4 regions of the Methylibium sp. T29 genome follow, and region 2 is predicted to be linked to each of the others. Evidence: riboswitches for the same ligand, from Rfam matches in the RefSeq annotation. Region 2 holds a riboswitch; each other region holds the start of a gene.
The links. A riboswitch is a leader RNA that binds a small molecule or an ion and turns the genes downstream of it on or off. The one in region 2 is predicted to bind cobalamin.
Positions count from the first base shown of each region.

Region 1: it holds a riboswitch for cobalamin, as region 2 does, so the genes downstream of both, x551_RS03995 (bifunctional adenosylcobinamide kinase/adenosylcobinamide-phosphate guanylyltransferase) here and x551_RS09315 (NAD(P)H-dependent oxidoreductase subunit E) in region 2, are expected to answer to the same signal.
Region 3: it holds a riboswitch for cobalamin, as region 2 does, so the genes downstream of both, x551_RS17060 (TonB-dependent receptor) here and x551_RS09315 (NAD(P)H-dependent oxidoreductase subunit E) in region 2, are expected to answer to the same signal.
Region 4: it holds a riboswitch for cobalamin, as region 2 does, so the genes downstream of both, x551_RS27620 (TonB-dependent receptor plug domain-containing protein) here and x551_RS09315 (NAD(P)H-dependent oxidoreductase subunit E) in region 2, are expected to answer to the same signal.

Region 1 is NZ_AZND01000014.1:32,190-36,197, forward strand. It holds gene x551_RS03980 (cobyrinate a,c-diamide synthase) at 1-657, opposite strand, end outside; gene x551_RS03985 (CbtA family protein) at 710-1,519, opposite strand; gene x551_RS03990 (CbtB domain-containing protein) at 1,532-1,720, opposite strand; gene x551_RS03995 (bifunctional adenosylcobinamide kinase/adenosylcobinamide-phosphate guanylyltransferase) at 1,853-2,401, opposite strand; cobalamin riboswitch at 2,544-2,811, opposite strand; partial or broken gene x551_RS04000 (Tn3 family transposase) at 3,106-4,008, opposite strand, start outside.
Region 2 is NZ_AZND01000055.1:12,794-16,801, reverse strand. It holds gene cbiB (adenosylcobinamide-phosphate synthase CbiB) at 1-261, opposite strand, end outside; gene cobO (cob(I)yrinic acid a,c-diamide adenosyltransferase) at 261-830, opposite strand; gene bluB (5,6-dimethylbenzimidazole synthase) at 852-1,508, opposite strand; partial or broken gene cobA (uroporphyrinogen-III C-methyltransferase) at 1,590-2,279, opposite strand; gene x551_RS09315 (NAD(P)H-dependent oxidoreductase subunit E) at 2,308-2,679, opposite strand; cobalamin riboswitch at 3,105-3,373, opposite strand; gene cobJ (precorrin-3B C(17)-methyltransferase) at 3,421-4,008, opposite strand, start outside.
Region 3 is NZ_AZND01000194.1:771-4,778, reverse strand. It holds gene x551_RS27945 (hypothetical protein) at 1-69, opposite strand, end outside; gene x551_RS17075 (EVE domain-containing protein) at 69-533, opposite strand; RNA gene ssrS (6S RNA) at 567-748, opposite strand; gene x551_RS17070 (cell division protein ZapA) at 786-1,112, opposite strand; gene x551_RS17065 (hypothetical protein) at 1,109-1,345, opposite strand; cobalamin riboswitch at 1,394-1,641, shown strand; gene x551_RS17060 (TonB-dependent receptor) at 1,711-3,711, shown strand; gene x551_RS17055 (bifunctional adenosylcobinamide kinase/adenosylcobinamide-phosphate guanylyltransferase) at 3,722-4,008, shown strand, end outside.
Region 4 is NZ_AZND01000235.1:52-4,059, forward strand. It holds partial or broken gene x551_RS18325 (IS630 family transposase) at 334-1,235, shown strand; cobalamin riboswitch at 1,285-1,546, shown strand; gene x551_RS27620 (TonB-dependent receptor plug domain-containing protein) at 1,741-2,301, shown strand; gene x551_RS27625 (TonB-dependent receptor) at 2,383-3,471, shown strand; gene x551_RS18335 (cobyrinate a,c-diamide synthase) at 3,490-4,008, shown strand, end outside.

The DNA.
Region 1 (4,008 bases), on a different contig from region 2:
GCCGCTGTCGCCCAGCGCCTGGGCGGCGGCCGCGATGCGCTGGGCCATGTCGCCCACCTCGCCAGCCTGAACCAGACCCAAGTGGCGCGATGGCAGCGCGTAGTGCTCGCCGCGGGGCAGCGCGCCGTACCAGGCAATGCCGGCAGGCAGGCTCTCGTGCAGCATCTGCGCGTGTCCGGCGCTGCCCACGCGATTGGCCAGCACGCCGGTCAGCCGCAAGCCCGGGCGGTAGGTGGCCAGCCCGTGGGCTACGGCGCCGAAGGTTTGCGCCATCGCCGAGGCATCGATCACCGCCAGCACTGGCAACCCGAAGTGCAGGGCCAGATCGGCACTCGACGGCGTGCCATCGTGCAGACCCATGACGCCTTCGACCAGGATCAGGTCAGCCTGCGCCGCCGCGCTGTGCAGCAGCCCGGCGCAGTGCGCGGCGCCGCCCATCCACAGGTCGAGTTGCTGCACCGGCGCGCCGCTGGCGCATTCCAGCACCATCGGATCCAGGAAGTCGGGACCTGTCTTGAAGACGCGCACGCGCCGGCCCTGGCTGCGGTGCGAGTGCGCCAACGCGGCGGTGACGGTGGTCTTGCCCTGGCCCGAAGCCGGGGCCGTGACCAGCAAGGCCGGGCATGGACGCGCCTCCAGGCAGGGGGAAACAATCATGGTCGAGAAGCCAACAGACAAGCTCGGTCCCTTGACATGATCTTTCCGGGGGTCACCGCGCTGCTTCAGCCGCGCTGGCCGATGCCGGGTTCGATGCGCCCAATACAACAAGCAAGTGCGGCTTCAACCAGCGCGCGAACAGCGGGCCCGCGACTGCGGCCATCGTGAACCAGAACGACAGCGAGGCCCAGGTGGTGGCCCAGATGAAGTCATGCCCCAGCTTCAGCAGGCTGGCATGCGCTTCGCCGCTGTAGCCGGCGAGCGCGTCGCCTTCGAGTTCGGGCGCTCCGACGACGAAGGGCACGGCCAGCAGCACCGCAGCGACCGGCCAGCGCCAGCGAGACGATGCGAAGCCGAGCGTCGCGAACGCAGAGGCCGAACACACCACTGCCAACAGCCACCAGGCCTGACGCGCGTGCAGCGGCGCGACCTCCATGCCCGGCACTTCGGCCGGCAAGCCGAGCGAGGGCCACAGATGCAGGCTCAGCCAACCGGCCGCGGATACCACCGCCGCGACCCGCAGTGCCGGAGTGGCGTTGCCACGCTTCCAGACCCACAGCGCCATCACCACGAATACCAGCAGCGCCAGGCTGAAGGCGTGCAGCACATTCGCCACCCACGTCCAGGTGCTGCGCTCGGTGCCAGCAGCGGGCTCCCAGGCAGCGTCATCGTGATGGTGTTCATTCTCGGCAGCGGCAGCATGTTCGTGCGCCACCGCCGCCACCGGCGCGGCTTTTTGGTCTTCGAACACCTCGGCGGCCAGGATGAGGGGCACCGCCTGCCAGCGCTGCACCGCGAACTGCACGCTGCCGACGAACAGGGCTGCGACTAGCGCACACCAGATCAAACGTTGGAACAACATGGCAGTCTCCTGTCAGTGGCAGGGTTTGACGGTGATGTGGCGCACGTCGTGCGCAGCGTTGTGCGCCAGCGGACTGTCGGCAAACGCGACGCCGTACAGCACCGCCATGCCGAGTGCCCCGGCAGCAGCGAGTTGGCGCAACACACCGCGCACCGCGGTGTGGGTGGGCGTTGAAGCGGGAACGTAGGTCGGCATGTTCATGAATGGTTCCTTGGGTGAGTGGGCTGGCGGGCTATTGCGACCGTGGCACTGCGCCCCTGGGCGCCCCGGTGTTTGTGTGTTTCGACCCGCAGGCGGGTAGCAGCGCGCAGCAACGCAAAGCGTTGGTCGCGGTCATTCCTTCACCTTCATCTCGATGCCGGCCACCATCAGCGTGACGCGCTCGCAGAAGGTGGCCACGAGCTGGTGCAGTGTGCCCAGCGCATCAAGATAGCGGCGCACCTCACTGCCCAGCGGTGCCACGCCCATGCCGATCTCGTTGGACACCAGTACCACAGGCCCCATTGCATTGCGCAGGGCATCGCACAGGTCCGCCTGCTGCTGAAGCCAGGTCGGCTCATCCAGCCGCGGCCCCACCATCGGCATCAATCGCTGCGTCAACCACACGGTCAGGCAGTCGACGATCACGAGCCTCTGGGGTGCGCACCACTCGCGCAACGCAGCCGGCAGATCGTCTGACACTTCCAGGGTCTGCAGATCCGGGACGTGCAACGCGCGCTGCTCACGGTGACGCGCGATGCGTTCGCGCATCTCGTCGTCACCGGGCGTTGCCGTCGCGATCAACAGCGCGCGTTGCCCGGAAACTTGCAGCCAGTCTTTCGCGCGCAACTCCGCACAACGAGACTTGCCGCTCTTGCCGCCGCCGAGGATCAGCTCGTGCATGTGCAGGCCTCAACGCCCACAGCAGCGCAGCATGACGAAGGCCGAATGCGACCTGAAGAGAATACGAGCCATGATGGAACCGCCGTGCCAACCGTGCTCGCCCGCTTCCCCGCGGGCACGCACCTCAAGGTGCGCCGTCTACACGGCGCACCGCCTCGTTGGCCGGTATCCGGGCTGGCGGAGACGACTCGTGTTCCCTTCCCAGGCGACACCGCTTTCGCAGCGCGCACCCAGTGGGTTGTAGACACGAGCGGTGAGCACAAGGCTCACGTCCGCTTACCGTTGCGGGGGCAGCTCAGGTTGGGGCGGTGCCGCAGATCCGCTTTGAACTACGGCGCTGCCCTTCCTGATTCCCGTTGAACTGCTTTGGCTGGAAAGCCAAAGCGAGCACCAACGCCTTCATGATAGCGGAAGGCCTTTAGTCGTGACCGCGGTCGGTAGCTGGATCCTCACGCAATCTTATCGACGATGTGTCTCGAGTCCCCATGGATGCGCATCTACTTGGTGGCGCATTACACCAAGGCTTTCGGCACACGGCGCCTTCTGAGTCCACTTCCGGGCGCTTCTTTGAATGCTTTGGATTACAGCTCGGGGTCGTCAGCTGCACAAAGCGCGGCCCCAGCCGACGGGTCAGCGCATCGCCCCTTTGCCGACGTTCCACGTCCGCAGCCGGTTCCGGTTCGGTCCACCAGCGGGGTCACGCTTCATCGGTCAGGCTGGGCTGCCACCCTGCCGGCAGCGCGCTCGACCAGCACGTCCGCATACCTCTCGAGGTTGAACCTGAACGTGCCGCGGAAGTTGATGTGCGAGAAGTGCGCCGGCCCGATTCGCCGCAACCAGTCCTCCTCGATCCCGACGCCATCACCTTTGAGGCGGGCCACGACGCCGTCCATGCGGTTCGTGTTCCAGGCCAGCACGATGTTGGTCAGCAGCGCATGAGCGCCTGAGATGGCCACCATCTCCTGCCGCCGCCGGCCTCGGTCATGCGCCACGTGTCCGCCGTGGATCGCTCGTTGCAACTGGTGCACCGATTCGCCTCGGTTGAGCAGCGTGTGAATCTCGCGCCGATAGTCCGGGATGGCCAGGTAGTCGCACAAGAACAGCGTTCGCAGCAAGCGCCCCAGGTGTTCCGCGGCGCGATGCAGCGGATCGCCGACGGCGGCCGAGCCCAGGCCGTGGATGGCATGCGCCGCAGAAACCTTGCCGGCCCGAATGGAGGCGACCAGGCGCACCAGGTCGTCCCATCCACGCTCGATCGCCTTGACCGATATCCTGCGCACGGTGACGACTTCCAGGCTCTCCGGCACCGGCCACCCCCTGGGCACGAACAGCTTGCGCTCCCTCAGGTCCTGCAGACGCGGGCACAGGTCGAAACCCAGCAGCTTGGCGATCGCCATGGCCACGTTCGTGACGCCATGCGTATCCACGGCCAGCAACGAGATGCGGATGCGGTCCTCGGCGCGGTTGTGCTGCTCGACACCCTCGACGGCCACGCCGGCCTGTCGTTCGTTCAGCACAATGGGCTGGTCGTAGAACAAACCCCAGCGGTCGCGAACGTGCGTGTACATGCCGGCGGCATACGTGCGCCGCCGCGGGTCCACCCGTGC
Region 2 (4,008 bases):
GAGCAAGGGAGCGGCCAGCCACGCCGGCTGCTGCCGGATCCACTCCTGGATTGCCCCCGCGCTTGCGAACACCGCGCCCACGGCCAACACCCACGCGGCGGCGCCGCCAGCCAGCGCCGCCCAGGACCGCAGCGCGGCCAGCCGCCGACCCAGCGGCGCCATCAGGCGCCCGAACCAGGCCACGGGGTGCCAGCGGTTGGCCGGTTCGCCGAAGCGCCTGTCGAGCGCCCACGCCAGCAGGATCGCGGCGGCCCCGAGCATCAGTCCTCGATGCCGCGCTGGGCCGGCACGCCGGCCTGGTGGTGGTGCTTGATCAGCGCCATCTCGGTCACGGTGTCGGCCAGCGCGATCAGTTCCTCGGGCGCGTCGCGCCCGGTCAGGACCACGTGAACCTGGGGCGGACGCTCGCGCAGGCACGCGAGCACTGGCTGCAGCGGCAGCCAGCCATAGCGCAGCGGGTAGGTGATCTCGTCGAGCACGATCAGGAAGTGCGCTCCGGCGCGGAGGGTGGCCTCGGCGCGCGTCCAGCCGTCGCGGGCGAGCTGCGCGCTGCGATCGAGGTCGCGGCTCTTCCAGGAGAAGCCGTCGCCCAGGCCCTCGATGGGAACGCCCAGCTGCTCGAACACGCGGTGCTCGCCGAAGCGCGCGCTGGGCACCTTCATGAACTGGTAGATCTTCACCGCCTTGCCGCGGCCATGTGCGCGCAGCGCCAGCCCGAAGGCAGCGGTGCTCTTGCCCTTGCCGTTGCCGGTGTGCACGATCACCAGGCCGCGCCGTTCGCCGGCGGGGCGCTCGTAGCGCCGCTCGCTGGGTGGGGGTTCGACCTGCATCGCTCGCTCCTTCGATTGGGTTCAACCCGCCTGCTGACCCTGCTGGCCCCAGCGGTCGACGAAGAGCAGCTCGGCCAAGGGCCGACCGTCTCGCCAGCCTTCGAGCTCGAGCATCGGCGCCCCGTAGAACTGCCTGACCGGCCCCAGGCACAACACGCCCAGGGCCAACGCGCCCTCGGGCAAAGCCAGCAGCTCGCCCAGCGCCGCGGGATCGAACATCGAGACCCAGCCCAAGCCGAGGTTCTCGGCGCGCGCGGCCAGCCACAGGTTCTCGACCGCGCAGCCCACCGAGCACAGCGCCATCTCCCGGGGCAGTGTGCGCCGGCCGAACACGGTGCCATCGTCGGGTGCGAGCACCGCAACCAGCAACTCCGCGCAATCGCGCACGCCTTCGACCTTCAGGCGCAGGAACTCGTCACGGCGCTCACCCAGCGCGTCGGCAGTGGCGCGCCGTTCGCCGTCCACCAGCGCTGCGATGCGCTCGCGCACGACGGGATCGAGCACCCGCACGAAGCGCCAGGGCTGCATCAGCCCCACCGATGGCGCGGCGTGGGCCGCATGCAGCATGCGCTGCAGCACCGCGTCCTCCATGGGCGTGCCGCGCGCGAAGTGCCGCATGTCGCGCCGCGCGGCCAGCACGCGGTACAGGCTCGTGCGATCCGCAACGTTGAAGTGCAACCCCGGCGATGGCAGCTCGGTGGTGCCGGCTGCTGGCGCGGGTGCGCCATCGTCCTGGACGAAATGCGGACTCAACGACACCGTCTCGCCGATGATCAGCAGCCCCGGCCGGGGCCCATACGCCGGCGCCTGCTCGGCCAGCGCGGCCAGGCCCATGGCCCAGACGCGCTGCCCTTCGCGCGTGCCGTCCTGCACGATGGCCGCCGGCGTGCCGGCGTGGAGCCCGTGCGCGATCAGCGCCCGTGCGATGGCCGGCACCCGCTCGACGCCCATGTAGAAGACCCGCGTCTGCCGCGGCCGGGCGAGCGCCGCCCAGTCCAGTTCCGGGCTGCTCCCGGCCAGGTGGCCCGGCAGGAAGGTGCACGAATGCGACAAGTCCCGATGCGTCAGCGGAATGCCCGCTGTTGCCGCACATCCGTTGGCCGCGCTGACGCCCGGCACCACCTCGAACGCCAGGTCCTCGGCCTGGAGCGCCTGCACCTCTTCTCCGCCGCGCCCGAAGATGTGCGGGTCGCCCCCCTTCAGGCGCACCACGCGCCGCCCCCGGCGCGCCTGCTCGACCAGCACGGCATGGATCTGCGCCTGCGTCATCATGTGGTGGCCCGCGGCCTTGCCGACGTAGATGCGCTGCGCAGCCGGCGGGATCAACGCCAGCACCTCGGCGTCGATCAGCCGGTCGTGCACGACCACGTCGGCCTGCCGGATGCGGTCGAGCGCACGCAGCGTCAACAGGTCTGCCGGGCCGGGCCCCGCACCGACGATGCTGACCATGCCGGCATGGGGATAGGCGGCGGTCGCTTCAGCAGTCATCGCCGGCCCCGCCGCAACCGCTGCCATCGGGACCGCGGTGGAACACCAGGTCCTCGACCACCCGGCCGCCGACCAGGTGATGTTCGACGATGCGGTCCATGTTCGCGGGCGTCGCGTTGTAGTACCACACGCCATCGGGCTGAACGCACAGGATCGGGCCGCCCCGGCAGGCCGCGAAGCAGCTCACGCGGCTGCGCTTCACGCGCAGGTCGCCCTCGTGCAGGCCGGCTGCCTTGAACTTGTCGCCCAGGCTGTCGAACAACATCTGTGACTGGCCGTCCTGCGTGCAACGCGGGCCGGTGCAGACCAGCAGGTGGCGGCGGTAGTCGCCGATCTTGGGTTTGTCGATGGGTTCGGTCATGACGAGGCCTCGGGGATGTTCGCTGGATCACGTCGACGCTGCTGTTCTGCGTCAGCAGGTCGGTCAATTCGCGCGAGGGCGTGTGCTCGATGTCCTGCGCGTCGATGATCTCGATGCGTTGCGGCGTGTCTTCCAGGCGCGACGCCGGTGCGCCGGCCCGTGACGACGACGGCCTCGAGCGAGGCCGGCTCGTCGGCGCACGCCGCCGTGCTCGCCAGCAGGCAGCTCAGGGCACTGGCCGCGGCCAGCGGTGACAGGAAGGGCCCGGTTCGGGCACCCGGTTCGGTGGTTCTCACGTGGCATCAACTCCAGCAGCGACCCGCTGCACGGGATGGAGCGACGCCCACGCGCGCAGGCGTGGTTCGGTCGCCGCCATCCGCTCCCCGCGGCTGGTCGCATCGCGATCACTGCCACGGCGAATGCCGTGGCAGCGCGACGCCTCAGGCCGGTATCCGGGCTCGCGAGTCTCGGTGCACCGCCTACCCAGGCGGCCCGCGTACGTCGTCTCGACGACGACATCACGTGACCACCCAGTGGCTGGCGCTTGATCGCTCAAGCGCCGTGACACACCGGCACTCGCCTACCGTTGCGGGGGCAGCCGGGGATTGCGGCCAGCGTCTTGCGCTGGCCTACCCCATTCCCGTTTATCCCGAATCCATCACTGGCTCCGGGCACCTGGGCGTTTGCGATGGGCTTCCCGGAGGAAGCCCATCGTGGTTCGGTGTCTATGGTGCGTTCTCCTCAGCCTTCGTTGTCTTCCGCCGCCGCTTCGGCTTGCGCGTCGACGGGCTCGGCCAGCGTCGCCGCGATGTAGTCCGCCGGCAGGCGATGCCGCGCCGCGAGCTGTTCGACGCTCTCGCCAGCGGCGTGATCGGCCATCAGATTCTCGAGCCAGCCGTTCAAGCCGGTGGACAGCGAGCGCCCGGGCTTCTCGCCCTCGCGCGTGGCGCCGCCGTTGGCCAGGTCGTACTTGTTGGTGTAGCCACGCGGCGTGACCATCAGGCCATGCCGTACGATGGTGTTGCTGTTGCCGATCAGCACCGTGCTGAGCATGCCGATGTCGGCCTCGCACATCGTCGCCAGCGTGCGGAAGTCGATGTGCTGGCGGCGCCGGTAGGCGCTCTTGACGATGGCCACCGGCGTGTCGGGCCGGCGGTGGCGCAGGAACAGGCGCTGCGCCTCGACGATCTGGCGCGTGCGCCGGCCGCTCTTGGGGTTGTAGAGCGCGACCACGAAGTCGGCCATCGCCACCGCGTCGAGCCGCCGGGCGATCACCGACCAGGGCGTGAGCAAGTCGCTCAACGAGATCGCGCAGAAGTCGTGCGTCAG
Region 3 (4,008 bases), on a different contig from region 2:
GGCCGGCCAGGAAGCCGGCGCCGCGCCCAGCAGCAGCAGCTCGACGACCAGCGGCCAGGCGAGCAGCATCAGGCCGGCGGCAGCAGCGCGAGCACCGCGCGCCACTCGGCCGTCGTGACGGGCGTGATGGACAGGCGGTTGCCCCGCTGCAGCACGCGCATCGTCGCGAGCGAGGGTGCCGCGCGCATCGCGGCCAGCGACAGCAGCGGCGTCTTGCGCACCAGCTTCACGTCCACGCCGAACCAGCGCGGTGCCTCGGGCTTCGAGGCGGGGTCGTGGTAGGGGCTCGCCGGGTCGAACTGGGTCGCGTCGGTGTGCGCGACGGAAGCCACCTCGGCCAGCCCGGCGATGCCCGGCTGCGGGCACGACGAGTGATAGAACAGCACGCCGTCGCCAGGCCGGAAATCGTCGCGCATGAAGTTGCGCGCCTGGTAGTTGCGCACGCCGGTCCACGGCAGCTTGCGGCCCGGCGCGCGCGCCAGGTCGTCGATCGAGCACTCGTCGGGCTCGGACTTCATCAGCCAGTACGCCATGGCGGCAGCAGGTCGGGAAGGGCAACGGGGAAAGGTGTCCGCCGCGAACCGGGAGTCGCATTCCTGAACCCAGGGGAGTTCAGGTGGGCGAGGTCAACGAAGCTTCGGGTTCATCTGACGCGAGACGATCACGCCCGCTTCGCAATGTTCCAAGCCCGGGCTCATATGAGCATCGGTTCAAGGAAATATAAAACTCCCGCGAACGCGACGGACGAGATCAGTGTACGCCGCCAGCGCTGACGAACCGGCGTTTCAGAGCAATTGACCGTCGCGCCCGAGGGTCTCGTCGATGCGCCCAATCAGGGCCTCGATGTCGATGCCGTGTGCAGGGTCCGGCGCGGCCTGCCCGGCGCTGCGCGCCGGAGTCGCCGCCGCCAGCGGCCGCTCGGCCAGCTGGTAGGCGAGGTTGAGCGCGGCGAGCACCGCGATACGCTCGCGGGCGCGCACCTTGCCGGCGTCGCGGATCGCGCACATCTCCTGGTCCACGTTGCCCACGGCCTCGAGCAGGGCCCGTTCGCCGCCGTCGGGGCAGCCGAGGATGTAGCTCTGGCCCATGATGGTGACTTCGAGCTGCTTCATTCGGCGGTCTTTCCGGTCTCCGGGCCGGCCTCGGCGACCGGTTCGCTGGCCGGCAGGCGATCCAGCAGGGCCTCGACGCGCTGGCGGGCGGCGGCGAGGCGGGAGCGCAGCGAGTCGCGTTCGGCATTGACGCCGGCCAGCTGCTCCAGGGTCAGCGCGTGCGTGCGCTGGAGTTCCTGGTGCCGCAGCAGCAACCGCTCCACGCGTTCGGCCAGTTCTTCGATCGTCGCCATGCCTCTCCTCACTGCACGCGTCGATTGTAGGGGGCGGCCCGGGCCGCGCTTACACTGCAGGCTGTTGGTGCTCATGCCGGCGTTCACGCCGGCGCAGTTAAACGGGAAGCAGAGGAGGGGGACCCACCGGGTGCTCCTTCAGCCTGCGCTGCCCCCGCAACGGTCAGCGGACGAAGCCAGAACGCCTGCGTTCACGTTTCCGCTCTCGCGCACATGCCACTGGAGTCTCCGGCTCTGGGAAGGTCGCGAGGGTCGTTCCGCCAGCCCGGATACCGGCCAACGGGAGGCGTGCTGCGCAAGCGGCGCGTCATGAGGTGGGCGCCCGCGGGGAAGCTGGCGCGCACGATTTCATCGTTGGTCATTCCATGATTGCCACTCCCTTCGAGGCCACCGCGCCTCGCATTCCTGTTCGCCTCGGGGCGCTGCCGCATGCGCCGTTGTTGATGCTGTCGCTGCTGGGCTTCGCCAGCGGCATCGCGAGCGCGCAATCCGCGCCCGTCACCGAGGCGGGCAAGCTGCCGCCGGTGCTGGTCACGGCCAGCCGCTTCGTCGAGGACTCGGCGACGCTGCCGTACGGTGTCAGCGTGCTGACCGCCCAGGACATCGCCGACTCGGGCGTGTCCACGGTGAACGAGGCCGTGATGAAGCTGCTCGGCGTGCCCGGTCGGCTCGACCTCTACGGCGGTGGCGACTACGCCCTCGACCTGCGCGGCTTCGGCACCACGTCCGACAACAACCAGGTCGTGATCCTCGACGGCATCCGCATCAACGAGGGCGACCTCGGCGGCACGCGGCTGGCCGGCATCCCGATCAATTCGGTCGAGCGCATCGAGGTGCTGCGCGGCAGCGGCACCGTGCTGTACGGTGAGGGCGCCACGGGCGGCGTGATCATCGTCACCACCAAGGCGGGTCACGGAACAGCTCGCCGCAACCGGGCCAGCGTGTACGCCGCCGCCGGCAGCGATCGCCTGCGCGACCTGCGCGCCGACGCCACGCTCGAGGCCGGTGGCTTCTCGCTGGATGCGGCCGCCAACCGCCGCACGACCGACAACCATCGCGACAACTTCCGTTCGGAGACGGAGGGCGCATCGCTCACCGGCCAGTGGCGCAACGACTGGCTGCGCGTCGGCCTGCGGCATGCCTACGACGACCTCGACACCGGGCTGCCCGGCGCGCTGACTGCGGCGCAGTATGCCGCCGACCCGAGCCAGACCACCGCACCGAACGACCACGCCGATATCCGCAACACGCGCAGTGGCGTGTTCGCCGAGGCCGATCTCGGCGGCGACTGGCAACTCGGCCTTGACGCCGGCTGGCGTGACAAGGAGCTGCGCAGCCGCAACGGGGCCTTCGCCTACGACTACGACGTCGACGCGAAGAACTACTCGCTGCGGGTGCGCAACCGCACGCAGTTCGCGTCGGTCGTCAACGCGGTGGTGTTCGGCGTGGATCGCAACGAATGGGAACGCACGGTGCTGGGCGCCTTCGGCTCGGTGGGCGAGCAGTCCTCGACCGGCTACTACCTGAAGGACGACCTCACGCTGAGCGGCGGCACCCGCCTGAGCGCCGGCGTGCGCACCGAGCGCATCGAGAAGGCGGTCAGCAGCACGGTCGACCGCATCGACGACCGCCAGCGCGCCTGGGAACTGGGCGTGCTGCAGCCGCTGTCCGAGAACAGCGCGGTCTACGGCCGGGTCGGCCGCAGCTTCCGCCTCGCCAACGTCGACGAGTTCAGCTTCACCAATCCGGCCGTGCCGCTGCGGCCGCAGACTTCACGCGACACCGAACTGGGCGTGCGCTGGCGTGCTGCCGGCCGCAGCGCCGAGCTGCGCGTCTACCGCAGCTCGCTGAAGAACGAGATCGGCTTCGATCCCAACGGCGTCGGACCGTTCGGGCCGTTCGGCGCCAACGTCAACTTCGACCCGACGCGCCGGCAGGGTGTCGAGCTCGAACTGGCGCAGGCGCTGACCGAGGCGCTGAACCTGCGCGTCAACGGCGCGCTGCGGCGGGCCCGTTTCACCGAGGGCGCCTACGACGGCCAGGATGTGCCGCTGACACCCGAGCGCACGCTGTCCCTTCGGGCCGACTGGACGCCCGCGCCGGCGCACAAGCTCGATGCGATCGTGAACTACGTGTCCTCGCAGAGCCCGGACTTCGCCAACGTCTGCAGCATCCCGGGTCGCACCACCGCCGACCTGCGCTACGCCTATCGCTGGACGCAGGCGGAGTTCGCGCTCGGCGTGGTCAACTTGACGGACCGCAAGTACTACACGCAGGCCTTCGGGTGCACGGCCGGCGGCGAAACGACCTCGATCTACCCGGAGGCGGGTCGCACCTTCGCGGCATCGGTCAAGGTCAGCTTCTGACGGGAGGCGCATGGGCGAGCGGCGCGGTCATCCGAAGGGCAGCGGGACAGGCGAGTTGATCCTCGGTGGCCAGCGCAGCGGCAAGTCGCGCTGCGCCGAGTCGCGCGCGGCCGACTGGCTGGCGCTGCCCGGCCGCTCGGCCGTGCTGCTGGCCACCGCACTGGCGGGCGACGACGAGATGCGCTCGCGCATTGCCCGACACCGACACGACCGCGCCGAGCGCGTGCCCGGTCTCGCGACCGACGAGGTGCCGCGCGAGCTGGCCGCTGCCGTGAGGCGCCACAGCGAGCCGGATCG
Region 4 (4,008 bases), on a different contig from region 2:
ATTGAACACGGACAGCAAGCGGGCTGCGGTGATGCGGCACGACTCACGGTAGGAAGAACCCTCAACGACACTATGAGCAGGAGGCCCTCGGGCAACCTGCGCACCTAGAGCGAGGCAGCTTCCACGACGGAAAGATGCACGGTGGTGACCAACCCACGGATATCAGTCTGATCCATCGTCGCAGCAACAGACTTGTGCCGCATCACCCCAGGCCGCTTGCCTATGAATCCATCAACAGATTGACTAAAGCGACCATATCAGTGTCCCGTTCCGTTAATGCGTGGCATATGTCTTGCGTCGGCTTTCGGTATCTTTGGGGCAGGAGACTCCGACATGCCGACGGCACGACCGAAGGCTGAACTCGTGCTCACCGAGGCCGAACGTTCTCAGCGGAGTTCGATGGCGCGCTCGCGCTCGATTCCCGCGTCGCTGGCGCTGCGCGCGCGCATCGTGCTGGCTGCGGCCGAGGGCGAGCCGAACAGCCAGATCGCCGAGCGCATGCAGATCACGGGCGCGACGGCCGGCAAGTGGCGAGGCCGCTTCATCGAGCGTCGCATCAACGGCCTGTACGACCGGCTTCGTCCCGGCAAGCCGCGCACCATCGATGACGAACGAGTCGCTGAACTGATCACCAAGATGCTGCACACCAAACCCGCCGGTGGGGCGACGCACTGGAGCGTGCGCAGCATCGCCGCGGAGACGACGATCTCGCCCACGAGCGTTCATCGCTTCGCTACTTCAAGCTGCTGGGCCTTCACCCGCATCGCAGCGAGTCGTTCAAGCTGTCCACCGATCCGTCTTTCATTGACAAGCTGCGCGACGTCGTGGGCCTGTACCTGAACCCGCCCGACAACGCCTTGGTGCTGTGCGTCGACGAGAAGAGTCAATGCCAGGCGCTCGAGCGTGCGCAGCCGCTTCTGCCGATGAGCTTCGGGTATGTCGAGGGCGTCACGCACGACTACGTTCGCCACGGAACAACCACACTGTTTCCGGCCTTGAACGTGCTCAACGGGGCGATCCTGGCCGAGTGCAATCCGCGCCATCGGCATCAGGAGTTCTTGGCCTTTCTGCGCTCGATCGACAAGGCCGTGCCGACCGAGCTCGACGTGCACTGCGTCGTTGACAACTACAGCAGCCACAAGCATCCCAAGGTCAGGGCCTGGGTGGCAGCGCGCCCGCGCTGGCACATGCACTTCATCCCAAGCTACAGCTCTTGGCTGAACCAAGTCGAGCGTCCCGAATCGAGCCCGAGCGTAGGGCTACTTGCTTGATTTTGCGAGTACGGTATACACTAATAGCGTTGGTGCTCGTCAAGGCGTTCCGCTGAGACAGTTCAACGGGAATCAGGGAGGGAATGGCCCGCATGGCCGGCCCCTAACCTGAGCTGCCCCCGCAACGGTAAGCGGACGGCAAGCCATCATGGATCCGGCTTGTCGGCTCGTGACTCAATGCCACTGGGTGTGCATCGCCTCGCGCGATGCGATCTGGGAAGGCGTCACGGGTAGTCTCCGTCAGCCGGATACCGGCCAACGAGGTGGCGCTCCGCGCAGTCGGCGCGCCGTAAGGCGCAAGGCCGCGGGGAAGCGGCAGGGCGCGGTTGGCTCATCTTCTTTCGCCATGACATCGACTGCCTCTGGCCGTGCGCTTCGCGCCGTCGCCGTTCTCGTCCCGTTCTCCCCTCTCTTCGCTTCACCCTGCGCCTTCGCTCAGGCTTCGTCGCCCGCAACCCTCGAGCGGGTCGTGGTCACGGCCAACCGCACGCCGCAACCAATCTCTTCCGTGCTGGCCGACATCTCGGTCATCGACCACGAGGACATCGAGCGCAGCGGCGTCATCGGCGTGGCCGATCTGCTGGCACGCCTGCCCGGCATCGAGTTCGCCCGCAATGGCGGCCCGGGCACATCCACGAGCCTCTTCATCCGCGGCAGCGAAACGCGCCACACCGCGGTCTACATCGACGGCGTGCGCGTCGACTCGCAGTCCACCGGCGGCGCCGCCTGGGAACAGATCCCGCTTGATCAGATCGATCGCATCGAGCTCGTGCGCGGGCCGGCGGCCGCGGTGTACGGCTCCGATGCCGTCGCAGGCGTCGTGCAGCTCTTCACCAAGCGGGGCAGCGGTCCCGTGCGCTCCAGGGCTTCGCTGACGCTCGGCTCCTACAACACGGTGCAAGGGCAGGTCGGGGTCAGCGAGTCGGCCGATGCGCTGAACTACTCCCTGTCCGCTGCGCACGGCCGCAGCGACGGCTTCGATGCCACCAAACCCGGAGCGTTCGGCCACAACCCCGACAAGGACGGCTAGACGCGCAGTTCCGTCCAGGGGCGCGTCGGCTACCAGATCAACGCCGAACACCGCATCGATGCGTCGCTGCTCGCGAGCAAGTTGAAGTCCGGCTACGACGGCTCGGCCACCACCGACGACCAGAACCGCCACACGCTGCGCACCGCCAACGTGGCCTGGCAAGGCAAGTGGAACCCCGACGCGACGACCCGGCTGCAGCTGGGCCAGACCAAGAGCACCTACGAGACGCAGCCCAGCTTCTACCGCACGGAAACCACGCTCGACGACGTCACGCTGCTGCACGAGCGGCGCGTGGGCAGCAACTGGTTCACCGGCACGGTCGAGCGGCGCAGCGACGAGCTGTTCAATCCCGCCACCGCCTTTGGCGCGGCCTTTGGCGGCAAGCGCCATCAGGACGCCATCGGCCTGGGCTGGCGCGGTGACTTCGGCGACCACAGCCTGCAGGCGCATGTGCGCCGCGACCAGGACAGCGAGTTCGGCGGCAAGAGCACCGGCAGCCTGGCCTGGGGCTGGGTGTTCATGCCGCAATGGCGCGTGACGGCATCGGCCGCTACGTCGTTCCGCGTGCCCACGCTGTACCAGCGCTTCAGCGAATACGGCAACGCCTCGCTGGTGCCCGAATCGGGCCGCAACGTCGAGCTGGGCCTGCGCTGGGCCGCCGCGGGCAGCGAGGCCAGCCTCACGGCGTGGCGCAATAAGATCACCAACCTGATCGCCTTCGGCTCGCCGGGAGCCTGCGTCAGCGCGTTCGGCTGCTACCAGATCGTCGGACACGCCCGACTGGAAGGCGTGACGCTCGCGGGCCGCACCCAAGTGGCCGGCCTGACGCTGCGCGGCTCGCTGGACTGGCACGACCCGCGCAACCTCGACACCGACAAGATCCTGCAGCGCCGCGCCAAGCGGCTGGCGACCTTTGGCGCCGAGACGCTGCTGGCCGGCTGGACGGTGGGCACCGAGGTGCAGGCGGCGGGGCTGCGCTACGAGAACGCTGCCAACACGCAGGTGCTGGGCGGCTACGGGCTGGTCAACGTCTACCTCGGCAAGTCGCTGATGCAGGGCCTCACGCTCGAAGCGCGCATCGACAACCTCGCCGACAAGCCCTACGCGCTGGCGCGCAACTACTCGACCGCCGGCCGCAACGGCCAGGTCACGCTGCGCTGGACGATGTGACCGGGTGAGGATCGCGCGATGGCTGCCGCCCTGTTGATCTCCGCCCTGGCCTCGGGCCAGGGCAAGACGCCGGTGGCGGCCGCACTGGCGCGCCTGCATGCGCGCCAGGGGCGCCGGGTGCGCTGCTTCAAGTGTGGCCGCGACTTCCTGGACCCCTTGTGGCTGCAGGCCGCCAGCGGGCAGCCGGTCGATTCGCTGGACCTGTGGATCAATGGCGATGCAGACTGCGCGCGCCGGCTGTTCGCAGCGGCCACCGATGCGGACCTCGTGATCGTCGAAGGCGTGATGGGCCTGTTCGACGGCCAGCCGAGCGCGGCCGACCTGGCCCAGCGCTTCGGCATGCCCGTTGTGGCGGTCATCGACGCGAGCGCGATGGCCGGCACCTTTGCCGCCGTGGCGCATGGCCTGCAGACCTGGCAGCCCGCGCTGCCCTGGGCCGGCGTGCTGGCCAACCGCGTGGGCAGCGCGCGTCACGCTGCGATGCTGCAGACGGCCTTGCGCGAGCCTCGGCACTGGCTGGGCCACCTGCCGCGCAAC